Regions from separate parts of the Mesorhizobium sp. MC2-1-1 genome, predicted to be linked through region 3. Evidence: riboswitches for the same ligand, from Rfam matches in the RefSeq annotation. Region 3 holds a riboswitch; each other region holds the start of a gene.

Evidence for each region. A riboswitch is a leader RNA that binds a small molecule or an ion and turns the genes downstream of it on or off. The one in region 3 is predicted to bind cobalamin.
Region 1: another riboswitch for cobalamin. It lies ahead of ACR64R_RS12495 (DUF1636 family protein); the one in region 3 lies ahead of bluB (5,6-dimethylbenzimidazole synthase).
Region 2: another riboswitch for cobalamin. It lies ahead of ACR64R_RS04420 (CbtB domain-containing protein); the one in region 3 lies ahead of bluB (5,6-dimethylbenzimidazole synthase).
Region 4: another riboswitch for cobalamin. It lies ahead of ACR64R_RS24205 (aromatic ring-hydroxylating oxygenase subunit alpha); the one in region 3 lies ahead of bluB (5,6-dimethylbenzimidazole synthase).

What each region holds. Positions count from the first base shown of each region.
Region 1 is NZ_CP195205.1:2,483,638-2,486,853, reverse strand. Features, by position in the region: gene cobN (cobaltochelatase subunit CobN) at 1-620, opposite strand, end outside; gene cobW (cobalamin biosynthesis protein CobW) at 638-1,675, opposite strand; gene ACR64R_RS12495 (DUF1636 family protein) at 1,678-2,103, opposite strand; cobalamin riboswitch at 2,144-2,346, opposite strand; gene ACR64R_RS12490 (DUF6348 family protein) at 2,406-3,128, opposite strand; gene ACR64R_RS12485 (winged helix-turn-helix domain-containing protein) at 3,184-3,216, opposite strand, start outside.
Region 2 is NZ_CP195205.1:898,299-901,514, reverse strand. Features, by position in the region: gene ACR64R_RS04430 (PilZ domain-containing protein) at 53-325, opposite strand; gene ACR64R_RS04425 (histidine phosphatase family protein) at 492-1,061, opposite strand; adenosylcobalamin (AdoCbl) riboswitch at 1,146-1,289, shown strand; gene ACR64R_RS04420 (CbtB domain-containing protein) at 1,290-1,499, shown strand; gene ACR64R_RS04415 (CbtA family protein) at 1,779-2,519, shown strand; gene ACR64R_RS04410 (hypothetical protein) at 2,525-3,151, shown strand.
Region 3 is NZ_CP195205.1:417,851-421,066, reverse strand. Features, by position in the region: gene ACR64R_RS01975 (DUF2277 domain-containing protein) at 1-163, opposite strand, end outside; gene ACR64R_RS01970 (exodeoxyribonuclease VII small subunit) at 206-457, opposite strand; gene ACR64R_RS01965 (histone deacetylase family protein) at 461-1,387, opposite strand; cobalamin riboswitch at 1,504-1,681, shown strand; gene bluB (5,6-dimethylbenzimidazole synthase) at 1,725-2,456, shown strand; gene ACR64R_RS01955 (hypothetical protein) at 2,468-3,216, opposite strand, start outside.
Region 4 is NZ_CP195205.1:4,885,585-4,888,800, forward strand. Features, by position in the region: gene ACR64R_RS24200 (FAD-binding oxidoreductase) at 1-440, opposite strand, end outside; gene ACR64R_RS24205 (aromatic ring-hydroxylating oxygenase subunit alpha) at 461-1,708, opposite strand; cobalamin riboswitch at 1,818-2,020, opposite strand; gene ACR64R_RS24210 (DUF680 domain-containing protein) at 2,516-2,722, shown strand; gene ACR64R_RS24215 (DUF680 domain-containing protein) at 2,792-3,001, shown strand; gene ACR64R_RS24220 (DUF680 domain-containing protein) at 3,072-3,216, shown strand, end outside.

The DNA.
Region 1 (3,216 bases), 2.1 Mb from region 3:
GACCTGTAGAAGAGGATGGGGACGACGGGAGAGCCGACGGTTGAAAGCTCAGGCTTCTCTACGGCTCCGATACCTGGCTGATAGTATCCCGCCCTCGGCACGCCGACCGGCTCGGCCGCCGCCGTCTCCGATCCGGCGAGCCTTGCCAGCCTTCGCACCAGCGCCGCCATGTTCGCCGGGCCACCTTCGCGGAAGTAGCCGAGCAGGGCGTCGAGTTCTGCGCGCGGCAAGGTCGATGCCTCGATCAGGCGCTGGTCCTCGTCATGGCTTTCGCCGGGCAGCAGCGCCAGTTTGATGCCGCGCTGGTGCGCGACCGCGGCGAGCTGGTCGCAGCCGTAGCGCCACCATTCATAGCCGCCGAGGATGCGGACGAGGATGACCTTGGCATGGCGGGCGACGCTGTCGATCCACAGGTCGACCGACATGGGGTGGCGAAGGTCGCGAAGGGGCGCCAGCCGCATCGACGGCAACCGCGCGGCATCCGCTTTCCAGGCTGTGGCCAAACCTGCGAGATCGCTGTCGGTGAAGGACAGGGCCACGACATCCGCAGGCGTCTGCCTGAGGTCGATCGGCTCGGCGAGATTATCGAGCGAAGCGGACGTGGTGGCGAGGATATGCATTGCGGTCTGGATTTGCCTCAGCCGGCAAGGATCTGTTCGATCGCCGGGCGGTTCAGGCCCTTGAGGCCGATGACGACGAGCCGCGAGCGGCGGTCGTCATCGGCCGTCCAGGCGCGGTCATAGTAATGGTTGACGCGAGGGCCGACGGCCTGCAGCAGGAGCCGCATCGGCTTGCCGCCAACCTCGACGAAGCCTTTGACGCGCAACACGTTTTCCTGCTCGGCGGCAAGGGCGACGCGTTTGGCCAGTTCATCTGGATTGGCGATCGACGGGATGTCGATGACGAAGGAATCGAAATCGTCATGCTCATGGTCGAGCTCGTCGTCGTGATGGGTCTTGCGGTTCTCGATGTCGTCCTCGACGGCAAGGCCGAGGCCGAGCAGCACGGAAGGGTCGACCTTGCCCTGCGTGGTCGGTACGACCTTGACAGCGCGCGCCACATGCTCGCCGATGACGGCGTTGGCGCGCGCCGAGCCGGCAGCGTCCATGAGGTCGCTCTTCGACAGGATGATCAGGTCGGCGCAGGCGATCTGGTCCTCGAAAACTTCCTCGACTGGATCGTCATGGTCGAGCGAATCGTCGGCCGCGCGCTGTGCCTGCAGCGCATCCATGTCGGAGGCGACGCGACCGTCTGCGAGCGCCGGGCCATCGACGACGGCTATGACCCCGTCGACCGTGACGCGGCTCTTCACCGTCGGCCACTGGAAGGCCTGGACCAGCGGTTTCGGCAGAGCGAGGCCTGAGGTCTCGATCAGGATATGATCGACCTTGGGCGTGCGCGACAGGATCTGGTCGAGCGCCGGCACGAAATCGTCGGCGACCGTGCAGCAGATGCAGCCATTGGCGAGTTCGACGATGTTTTCCTCCGGGCACGCGTCGACGCCGCAGCCTTTCAGGATTTCGCCGTCGATGCCGACATCGCCGAACTCGTTGACGATGATCGCCAGCCGCTTGCCCTTGGCGTTTTCGATTAGGTTGCGGATCAGTGTCGTCTTGCCGGCGCCGAGGAAGCCGGTGACGACGGTGCAGGGCACGCGGGAAACGGAGGCGGTCATGGTCAGTCCTTCAGCATGTCGAGGGGTGGGATGCGGGCAACGAGGCCGCGCTTGAGGGAATCGGGCCGACCGCGCCAGGGGATCAGGCCGTCGGTCGAAGTCGCGAAGAGTTTGGCGCCGGTGACGAGGTCGGCGCCGCTGGCGGTACCCAGATCGCCGAAGACGTAGCTCCAGCAACCGTCGCGCAGCAGCGCGGCGCTCAGCCGGCGCTTGCAATTGCCGAGGCATTCGACGGTGCGGATGCGGATGTTTTCGGCCGATGCGGCGCGGCGCGTGTCTTCGGCCAGCAGCGCGCCGGCGCGCGGATGCGCTTCCGAGCCGGTCTCGTCGCGGCAGGAGGAGCAGACGATGACGGTTACACCGGCCAGCGTGTCGGGCTCGGACGAAATATCCGCACTGTTTGCCGGGAAACTGCCGTTGCGATCCAAAACCATGCTCCTTGCCCGGAAAACCCGCCGGGCATTCGGATACCTAATGTCTCAGACGGCAGGTCTCCTGGCTTGCGGGTCGTCGCCCTGAATGCCGCCTTCCCGGGAATACCCCAGTGGTTTTCGGCCGAGGCTCGTCGCTCACAGTTGCGGGGACAGCCGCGGATTTGGGTTTTGACCCGCACCGCATTCCCTCTTGGCCCCTGCCGTTGCGGGTAGGGGACCGTCTGGAGCGGATTTAGGCTTTTGCAGGCGGTAGTGTCAACGCGCGGCTACGACACCGCGATGTCGGCCAGTTGCAATCAGCGCCGCAAAATTTTCTTGCCGAGCTGCGCCCAACGGCTCGCCGCAACCGGTCTGTCTTCCGGTAACGCAAGAATGACCTGGCGCAATGCCTGGTACCTATCGCCGTGCTGCCAGTCCCAGCCGACGAGTAGTTCCTGGGCCTCCGGCCATGTTTCGTTATCCAGCAGAACTTCCTTGCCTACAAGTTGTCCGCCGTGGCTTGCCACGAATACCCGCGCAAAATGACTGCCGGGGCGAACGGTTGTGGAGAACAGTTTTTCCAGCTGGGCGTAGAACGCCGGAAATGTCCGGTTAAGCGTGCATTCCGTCACGGCCTGAGTAATGACGGGCCCACTATACACCTTCCAGCTGGCATCGTTTCGACGCCAGAATTCGATCTCGGCTTGCATGTTCTCGCAAACATGTTTCGCCAAGCCCTCGATCAGCACGTGAAATACGCCGATCAGAAACTTTCCAAATGCCTGGACTATCGCCTGTTGACGCGTTTCGCCCATCCCAACGAAGGATTCGATAACAGGCTGAGATCCAAGCAACGGTGAGAAGATGTGGATTTCGACGACAAGCCAGGTTGTTGCTTCCCGCTGCTCTCTGTCGAAAATCTCGGCCTCAAAGCGAAGGTCCTCCAGCTCAAGCGTCACATCGTTCTGTCCGCGGACGGCGCCGATCTCATGCGCAATCAACGCCTCGTGAATCAGGTCGAGAACCTCTTGCGACGCCATCCTTCGAACTTAGGCCGACAAAACCTTGTCAGACGACTGTAGCCTTTCGCTGATGTCAAGAGCGCTCGGCAGCGGCAACGCTGAGCAG
Region 2 (3,216 bases), 480 kb from region 3:
GGTTGCACGCCGCCCGGGCGAAATCAAGTGAAGATGGTGTGACGACCCCGCCTCAGTCCTTCGGCGCGTTGCTGTAGAGCGCCACGCCGACGCGGTCGTTGCGCCGCCATCGCACCAAGGCGCGATAGGCCATATCGTCGGCCGGAACTTCAAGCAGGAAGCGTTCCGGAATGGCCGCATCAGCGGCGACGCGCAATTCCGCGCCCTGCTCGTGCTGGTTCCTGACCGAGCAGCCGATCCTGACGGCGCCGGCAATGATGGTGGCTTCCTTGAGCACGAATTCGCGCGCATGAAGACGACGCTCGGTCTCGGGATAACTGGCCATATAAGGCGGGCTCCTCAGGCAAGGCTCTCCTCGCATGGGGTCGCACCATAGCAGCAAGGCGTTTCCGTTCCGTTAGCGATTCCTGAAACACTTACTTTGATATTACGTGCGGACGGTTGTCGAAGCTTGGCAGTATCCGCGTGAGGGAAAAACACGCGCCGACCGTTCAGACGACAGCTACGCCGCTGGCGTGGAGCACCCAGCGGCGGCCATCGCTGCGGAACTCGGTGAACGAAAACGGCTCGACGTCGATCTTCCAGACCGAGGAGAGCGGGGCGCCCAGAACATGCACGATGGCGGCGCGGATCGGCGCCGCATGGGTGATCGCGATGGTGTGGCCGCCCTCGCCGGCCAGCCGCTGCATCAGCGCGGCGCCGCGCCGGGCCACCGCGGCGAGCGATTCGCCTCCATGCGGTGCTGCGTCCGGATCGGCGAACCAGGCGGCCATGCCTTCCGGGTCCGTGGCCTGGACCTCCTCGAGGCTTTTGCCGGCCCAGCGCGCGAAATCCTGCTCGGCAAGCAGCGGCTCGACCGTCGCGTCGAGGCCGAGCGCCTCGGCTGTCCTGCGCGCGGCAAGCGCCGGACTTGTCCAGGCGCGGCCGGCGTGGCGCAGCGAGGCGGCCAGCGCGCCCGCGCGCTCGAAGGCGCGTGGCTCCGGCGCCTCGTCGTTCGGAAAGCGGCCCTTGCGCATGCCGGGCGTGGCTCCGCTTGCGATCATGGTCAGGCGGGCGAACATTCCAAACTCCGTGGCTCAGCGAAAAATAAGCCCCACGAAGCCGTGCCGGCCATTACATGTCGTTGACAGGCGAACGAAGTGCTGACAAGTGTTTTAGCGCTATACGGGATTGGAAGCCGGTGCGAGTCCGGCACGGTCGCGCCACTGTAATCGGCATCAGCCGAAAGTCAGGCCTTATTCCGCAGCATGGTTGGATCAACGGGACGCAGCATCCCACAGGAGTTCGAAATGTCCGACGCCACCTTCGCCCCCACCTACGGCCCGGTTGCAATCCCGGTCCGCGAGCTTCTGCCCTGGGCCATCTTCGCTGGCCTGATGCTGATGCTGGCGATCTATTTCGTCGGCGCGGAAGAAGGCGCGACGTCGCTGATCCGTGGCACGGCGGTGCACGAGTTCGTGCATGACGGCCGCCACCTGCTCGGCTTCCCCTGCCATTAAAGCGGCTCGGCATCGCCGACCCCGCTTTTCGATCTGATCCAACGCGATTCCGGACGGAAAGCCGCTACGCATTTTTCCCTGGAATTGCCTGGTTGTTTCGACGCAATTCCGGGCGGAAAACCGCTTCGCACTTTTCCTGGAATTGCTCGATTGGCTTGACGCAATCCCCGGCGGAAAACCGCTTCGCACTTTTCCTGGAATTGCTCGATTGGCTTGACGCAATTCCGGGCGGAAAATCGCTTCGCACTTTTCCTGGAATTGCCTGGAGGAATTGGTGACATGGTCGGAAAACTCTTGCTGCGTGGCATGCTTGTAGGGCTGGTCGCCGGGGTGCTCGCATTCGCTTTCGCGCGCGTCTATGGCGAGCCGCAGGTCGACAAGGCGATCGCTTTCGAGGAGCAGCAGGCCCAGGCGTCCGGCGAGGCGCCGGAGCCCGAGATGGTCAGCCGCGCAACGCAGGCCGGCATCGGTCTCGCAACCGGCGTTCTGGTCTATGGCGCGGCGCTCGGCGGATTGTTCTCGCTGGTCTTTGCCTATGCCTATGGCCGGCTTGGTTCGCTCGGGCCGCGCGGCACTTCGGCGCTCATCGCGCTGCTCGGCTTCCTTGCCGTGATCGTGGTTCCCAGCCTCAAATACCCTGCGAACCCGCCGGCGGTCGGCAACGCCGAGACGATCGCCTACCGAACCGAGTTGTTCTTCATCATGATCGTGGTCTCGATCGCGGCGATGGTGGCGGCGGTCGGCCTGGCGCAGCGGTTGTGGAAGCAACTCGGCGCCTGGAACGCTTCGATCGTCGCGGGCCTCGCTTTCCTCGTCGTCTTCGCACTGGTGAAGGCAGCCCTGCCCGACATCAACGAAGTGCCGGAAAACTTCTCGGCGACGGTGCTGTGGCAGTTCCGCGTCGCCTCGCTCGGCATGCAGCTCGTGCTGTGGGCCGTCGTCGGGCTCGGCTTCGGCGCGGTTGTCGAGCGCCTGGTCGCCGCGCGCGACCAGCGCGGCCCTGCCCGCCGCTACGCCTGAAACCCATGCGTTGGCCGCCACGGTTCCTTGCCCTGGCGGCCATTTTCTTTTTGGCGATCTGGCAGTCACTTCTGATCGCCATTCCGGCCGAGGCGCATAGCGGGTCTTCGGCCCCGCCTCCCCCGGGCATCCAGATCCCCAGCCTGACCCACGGCCAGATGGCTGTGATCGCGCGCTACCGGGGCGAAATCCTCGACCTTGCGCAACGCCAGACCGTGACCGACCCGACCTTCCGGCGGCTCTACAATCACGGCAATCTGCAATTCACCTACTGCCTGTGGGGCCTGATGCCGGGAAGCATCGGCGACGAGGAAAGCCCCTTCAACGAATGCAGCCACGCCTATCTGGCCACGGCCAAGGCGCTGCTCGCCTACATGGCGACGATGCCCTCAGCCGAACGCCAGGCGAAGGCGCTGATCTCGGATATCGACGTCGACATGGTGCGAAGCGGCGCGTCCTGGATCCTGTGCCAGTATAGCGGCGAGGCCTTCAGCACCGGCGCGGTCGTCGAGCCGCGCTGGCGGAGCATCTTCTTCCACCTGCCAAGCCTTGCGGTGCTGCTGGTCACGATGGCGGCGCTGATGACGGCTGCGTGGTCGATCTTCGGCGCAAAACGGGTACGCGCGGTTTAACCGAATCGGGCCGGTCGATTGCGTCGAGATATGAACCAACGCGGCTCGTTGCGCCGCGCAGGTCG
Region 3 (3,216 bases):
CGGCCGCGATTGCCTCGACGGCATGATGGAAAGCATGCTCGTTGCGCTTCGAAGGTTTCGTCGAGCCGCTCAGCTTGCGCACGAATTGAAGCGCAGCGTCATGCACTTCGTCATTGGTCGCCGGCGGCTCGAAATTGGCCAGGGTCTTGATGTTGCGGCACATGGCTTGAACTCCTTACCTGCTTGCTCTGCCCACCACTCCAAATCAGTCGGCGTCCAGCGGCTCCGTTCCGACCGGCTTGCCGTCGCGCGACAGCCTGATCTTCTCGACCTTGTCCTCGGCTGCCTTCAGCAGCCAGTCGCAATGCGCCTTGAGCGCCTCGCCGCGCTCATAGATCCTGATCGACTGGTCGAGCGGGACGTCGCCGCGCTCCAGATCGTCGACGATCTTCTCCAGCGCGTCGAGCGCCTGTTCGAAGCTCATCGCCTTGACGTCCTCATTGCCTTCAACAGCCATGCTTTATCCCTTCATCAGCCGCCCGACATGGGCGGCGACTGAAAATGCCAATCCCTGCAGATCGTAGCCGCCTTCCAGCAAGCTGACGAGCCTGTTGCCGCTGTGGCGCCCGGCGCGCTCCATCAGCTGACCTGTCGCCCAGTCGAAATCGTCCTCGGTCAGGTTGATCTCGGCCAGGGGGTCGCGGTGATGCGCGTCAAAGCCGGCGGAAATGATGATCAGGTCCGGCGCGAACGCGTCGATCGAGGGTAGCACGCGCGACAGGAAGGCGTCACGGAAGACCTCGCTGCCGGTCCGGGGCGCCAGCGGCGCGTTGACGATGTTGCCGGCGCCGGTCTCGCTCCTGGCCCCGGTGCCCGGGTAAAGCGGCATCTGGTGCGTCGAGCAATAGAGAACCGACGGATCATCCCAGAAAATGTCCTGCGTGCCGTTGCCGTGATGGACGTCCCAGTCGACGATGGCGACGCGCTCTGCCTGATGCTTCTTCTGCGCGTAGCGGGCGGCGATCGCCGCCGTGTTGAACAGGCAGAACCCCATCGCCGTGGCCTTTTCGGCGTGGTGGCCGGGCGGACGCGCGGCCACGAAGACATTGTCGGCGCGCCCCTCGAAGACGTCGTCCACCGCCGCATTGGCGGCGCCGACCGCCGTCACCGCGGCCTGCCAGCTCTTCGGGCTGGCACTGGTGTCGGCGTCGATCGAGACGATGCCGTTTTGAGGGATCGCAGAGCGCACACGCTCGACGAAGTCCCCAGGGTGCGCATAAAGGAGCGTCGCTTCGTCGCCCTCCGGCGCCTTGACGCGTTCAAGTTCAGAAAAAGCCTCATCGTCCAGCACGCGCTCGATGGCGCGCAGGCGGTCGGGCCGCTCGGGGTGGCCGGGCGGCGTGAGGTGTTCCAGGAAGATGGGATGCGTGTAGAGACGGGTGACCATGGCGCCTAATCTAGGCACCCGCTGCGTGGATGACCATGTTCCAGCGCCGAATGGCTGGGGAAAATTGCGTCAGCCCATGTCGCCCGCGCCATTGGCGCGGCCCATGCTTCGCGGTAAGGTCCGGCCCGCTGCCTGGTGCCCGCGATGCGGGAGAATCGGGAACACGGTTGAACTCCGTGGCGTGCCCAACGCTGTGAGGGGGACCGCGCCGGCAAAGCCACTGTCGAAAGACGGGAAGGCGCCGGATGCGGGACGATCCCGAGCCAGAAGACCGGCCTGGCAGACATGGTCATCCGCATGGTCAGGCGGGTGATTGCTTGTCGCAAGGGGAAAAGCGATGACGGCAGCAGCGATCGCCGCGAGCGGCGATGATTTTGACCAATCGGCGCGCGAAGCGGTCTACCGTGCGATGTTCACCAGACGTGATGTGCGCAGCCATTTCACCGCCGAAGATCTCGATGACAGTGTGCTGGCGCGGCTTCTCATTGCAGCCCATCATGCGCCGTCAGTCGGCTACATGCAGCCGTGGAACTTCATCGTGATCCGCGACGCGGCAAGGCGCCAGCAGGTGCGCGACCTGTTCCTCGCTGCACGCAAGCAGGAACTGCCGGCGATCGAGGGGGAGCGGCAGGCGCTGTACAGGACGCTGAAGCTGGAGGGCATCTGCGAAAGCGCGCTCAATCTGTGCATCACCTGCGACCGGCAGCGGTCAAAGGACTCGCCGCTCGGGCGCTGGCACAATCCGGAGATGGACCTCTACAGCACCGTCTGCGCGGTGCAGAATTTCTGGCTGGCGGCGCGGGCCGAAGGTGTCGGCGTCGGCTGGGTGAGCATCATCGAAACCGAGGCTCTGAAGCAGCTCTTGTCGATCCCCGAGCATGTCACGCCGATCGCCTATCTGTGCGTCGGCCGCGTCTCGGCCTTCGCGCCGAAGCCGGACCTGGAAGCGCATGGCTGGGGCAAGCGCCTGCCGCTGCCAGAACTGGTAATGAGCGAGACGTTCCGCGGCGCCGGCGAGGCGCCGCTCAAATCGGCGATCGCGCGGCTTGGCGGCCAGTCGACGCCTTGATTGGTCGCCGGTCAAGCGGCCCGGGGCGTATCCCAGCGCGAGCCGCCACCGTAGGAGCCCAGGGCCTTGTCGCGCAGTTCCCTGAACTTGGACGACGCCTCGGCGAGGCGGCGATCCCATTCCGGATTGGGCGTCTGGCCTTCGATGGCTTCGAAGTAGACCTGCATCAGCGAAGCGATGGCGAAAGGCTCGATGAAGGCCGCCTTGAACGCCCAGGCAAAGACGATGGCCAGCACGAAGGCCCAACCGGCAAGCTGGCCGGGCATGACCCACAGGATCGCGGCCGCCGGTGCCAGCATCAGAAGGAAGATGACGAAGGACACGCCCCACATGATAACCGCCAGCCAGATGGCGTTCTTGACCATGTGCTTGCCGTTCTGAGCGTAAAGCACGACGCCTTGCCGCGCCGTCTCGAAAGGCGAATTCGAATTGATGCGGATATTGTAGCCGAGGATGATCTCATCGACATAGGTGAGTGACAGGCGGATCACCGTGTTGATGAAGCTGACCAGCCCGCTCAGGCCCGGAATCGGCAGGAAGGCTGCGATGCCGCCGATCAGGCCGGTAATTGCGCGGATGGCGCCCTTGACCAGTTGGTCGACGACGAAAAGGATGTTGGCCTCGGCGAAACGCTGGGTGACCACTTCCTTGGCATAGGCGATCTGGTTCTGGCCGTCAGGCACGTCGTGGCCGTCGATCAGATGCACCATGACGGCGATATGGCCGGCCTTCAGCACGTAAAGAATGTATTCGCGGATCC
Region 4 (3,216 bases), 1.5 Mb from region 3:
AGCCAGCGCAGCATCGACATCATCGGCGTGACGCCGGATCCGGCCGAGATGAACAGATATTTGGCCGCGGGATGGCTGTGCAGCGAGAAGTCGCCGGCCGGCCCGTAGGCCTTCACATGCACGCCGGGTTTCAGATTGTCGAACATCCAGCGCGTCCCGACGCTGCCGGCCTGCGCTTTCACCGTCACCGCGATCGAGAACGGCCGCGACGGCGAGGACGAGAGCGTGTAGGTGCGCATCAGCGGCCCGTCGGCCGTCGGCAATTCCAGCGTCACGAACTGCCCGGGTTTGTAACGGAACCAGGTCTGGTTGTCGGAGCGGAAAGTGAAGGTCTTCACCTGCGGCGCCTCGTCGCTGACGCCGATCACCTCCAGCACCTGCAGCCTGTCGTTCCATGGCGCCATCTCGTCGAGATGGCGATAGAGTCCTAGATCCGTCATCGCGTTCATCTCTCCACCCTTCAGGCGACGTTGCGCAGCGCCGGGCGACCGCCTTCGGCAAGGCGCGGACCGATGAACGAGGCGTACCAGTCGACGAACTGGATCACGCCGCCCTCATGCAGCTCGGAATAGGGACCGGGCTCGTATGCGGGCGACAGGATGCCGAGCGCGTTTTCCTCGACGATGCGGCGGTCCTGATCGTTGGTCTCGGTCCAGACATGGGTGAGCTCGGCCAGATCATAGTCGACGCCTTCAACTGCGTCCTTGTGGACCAGCCATTTCGTCGTCACCGCGGTCTCGGTGGCGCTGATTGGCAGGACACGGAAGGTGACGGCGTGATCGATGAGGATGTGGTTCCAGGTCGTGGGGTAGTGGTAGTGCATCAAGGTGCCGATGCGGTCGGCGGCGACGCTGGCCGACAGGTTTTTCGTAACCGCGCGCCTGCCGCTCATCGTGTAGCTGATGGCGTCACGCAGCAGTGGTGCGCGTGTCGCGCGGTATTGCCCGGCCGGATCGATCCGGAACCGGCTCGGCAGGCCCGCCGCCTCGCATTTCGCCCAATGCGCAAGCATTTCCGGATCGCTGTCGGCGCCCTGTACACCTGTCACCGTCGGCGCTTCCGGGAATGTCTTGCACAGTTCGGGATGGTTGCCGGCGCAATGGTAGCATTCGCGGTTGTTTTCCCAGACCAGCTTCCAGTTGCCCTTTTCGACGATCGTCGATTCGAACGCGACCTTCGCCTCGCTCAACCGGTGCGGCAGGAGATAGGGTTCGATCATGGCGCGCATCGGCCCGAAGTCGGCCGGATCTTTCGCCAGGCAGATGAAGATGTAGCCGCCGACGCTTTCGCAGGCCACCGGCTTCAGGCCGAACTGGCTCTTGTCGAAGCTGTCGGCCATCTGACGGGCAAAAAGCAGCCGCCCGTCGAGCTCGTAGGTCCATTGATGGTAAGGGCAGACGAGTTTGGCCGCCATGCCTTTCTCGGCATTGCAGACGCGGCTGCCGCGATGACGGCAGGAGTTGTGGAAAGCGTTGACGGTTCCCTTCTGGTCGCGGACCAGCACCACCGGATAGTCGCCGATCTGGACGGTGATGTAGCTGCCCGGCTTCGGCAGTTCGCAATCATGGCCGATGAACAACCAGTCGCGATACCAGATCAGCTCCATGTCGAGCTTGAAATATTCGGGATCGGTGTAGAAGGGCTGCTCCAGCGAATAGCCCGGCTTGCGGCTCTGCAGGAGCCTCAGCATGTCGTTGCGCGCATCCATGTCCTGTCCTCTCGGTCAAGGACTGAACTGGTGGTGATGGAGAAGAACGACAGCGACCGGCTGGGCCGGGCACGCGCCGTCCGCCTCTTGACCGCCCACCGCGATCAGTCGAGTTCAAATGCCTCGGGCTGGTTTCCGGGCTCTGGAGTGTCCTTGCGGACTCTTCGCAACACCTTCCCAGGCCCTGGGGCCCAGTGGTCTCCCGTTGCGATTTCACTCCACCACCGTTGCGGGGGCAGCGCCGGATTTCGACCGGCTTCCCAATTCTCCGCCTCGTTGCGACGACGCGGCACCTGAGATGGCCTGATCTAACCACGACAGCCGGTTTCCCATCGGCATGAAAACGACATCGCATCCATGCGGCGCGACAAGGGGCACCGTATTCGCGGTGTTGACCCTCGCACTTTTCACCATGACCTTCGGCCTCGGTGCCTCCGCCCCGGACAAGCCTCGGGAGGGCTGTTGATGGTTAACAGTATCAAAAAGTGACTAGCAGTGACTTCTAAAATCGAACCGAACGGTTCGTTTCTGTTGACGGTGCGTGCAGGACGGTGTGAACGTTGGCGCTCCGACACACTTGGTGAGCCAACTGGAGAAATCGTGTAAAGCATTGATTGGATTCAATAAAAATATGGTCGTAGGCATGCTCATTAAAACTTCAAGATGCCGATCCATGGTCCAGATGGAAAAACTTCGTGATTGGAATCCGGCGATCGACTTACCCAAATCAGCGCTGTCCGAACGACGCGATTTCATTCCCAAGACACGCCGCTAGACGGACTGAATAAAAATACTGGAGTAGCAAAAATGAAAAAGATTGTTCTCACTGCCGCAGCCCTTCTGGCGATTTCCGGCAGCGCCTTTGCCGGTAGCGACAATTATGGTTCGCAGGCTGCCAATCCGCCGGCCGCCACGGTTGACTCTTCTTACACCGCCTCGGTCCGCAAGTCCGAACCGGCTGAACAGAAGCCTGTCACCACGGGCGCCGACCACAACCTTTTCGGTAACAACTAACAGCCGACTTCGAACGGCGACGGCTTTGCCCCTCGCCTCGGTCGGATCAGGAAATTCAGGAGCACGAAAATGAAGAAGATCGTTCTTGCCACCGTCGCCCTTTTGGCCGTTTCCGGCAGCGCTTTTGCCGGCAGCGATAATTACGGTTCCAACGGGGCCAACCAGCCGGCCGTCGCGGTCGACTCGACCTACACGGCGTCTGTGAACAAGTCGAACCCGGCTGCCGCGCAGAAGCCTGTCACCACGGGCGCCGACCACAACCTTTTCGGTAACAACTAACAGCCGACTTCGAACGGCGACGGCTTTGCCCGTCGCCTCAGTCGGATCAGCAAATTCAGGAGTTCCTAAGATGAAAAAGATCGTTCTTGCCACCGCGGCTCTCATGGCCGTTTCCACGGTTGCTTTTGCGGGTAGCGACAATTACGGCGACAGCGGCGTCAACCAGCCGGCTCCCGCCGTGGATACGACCCGCACTTCGTCGATCGGCAACGATT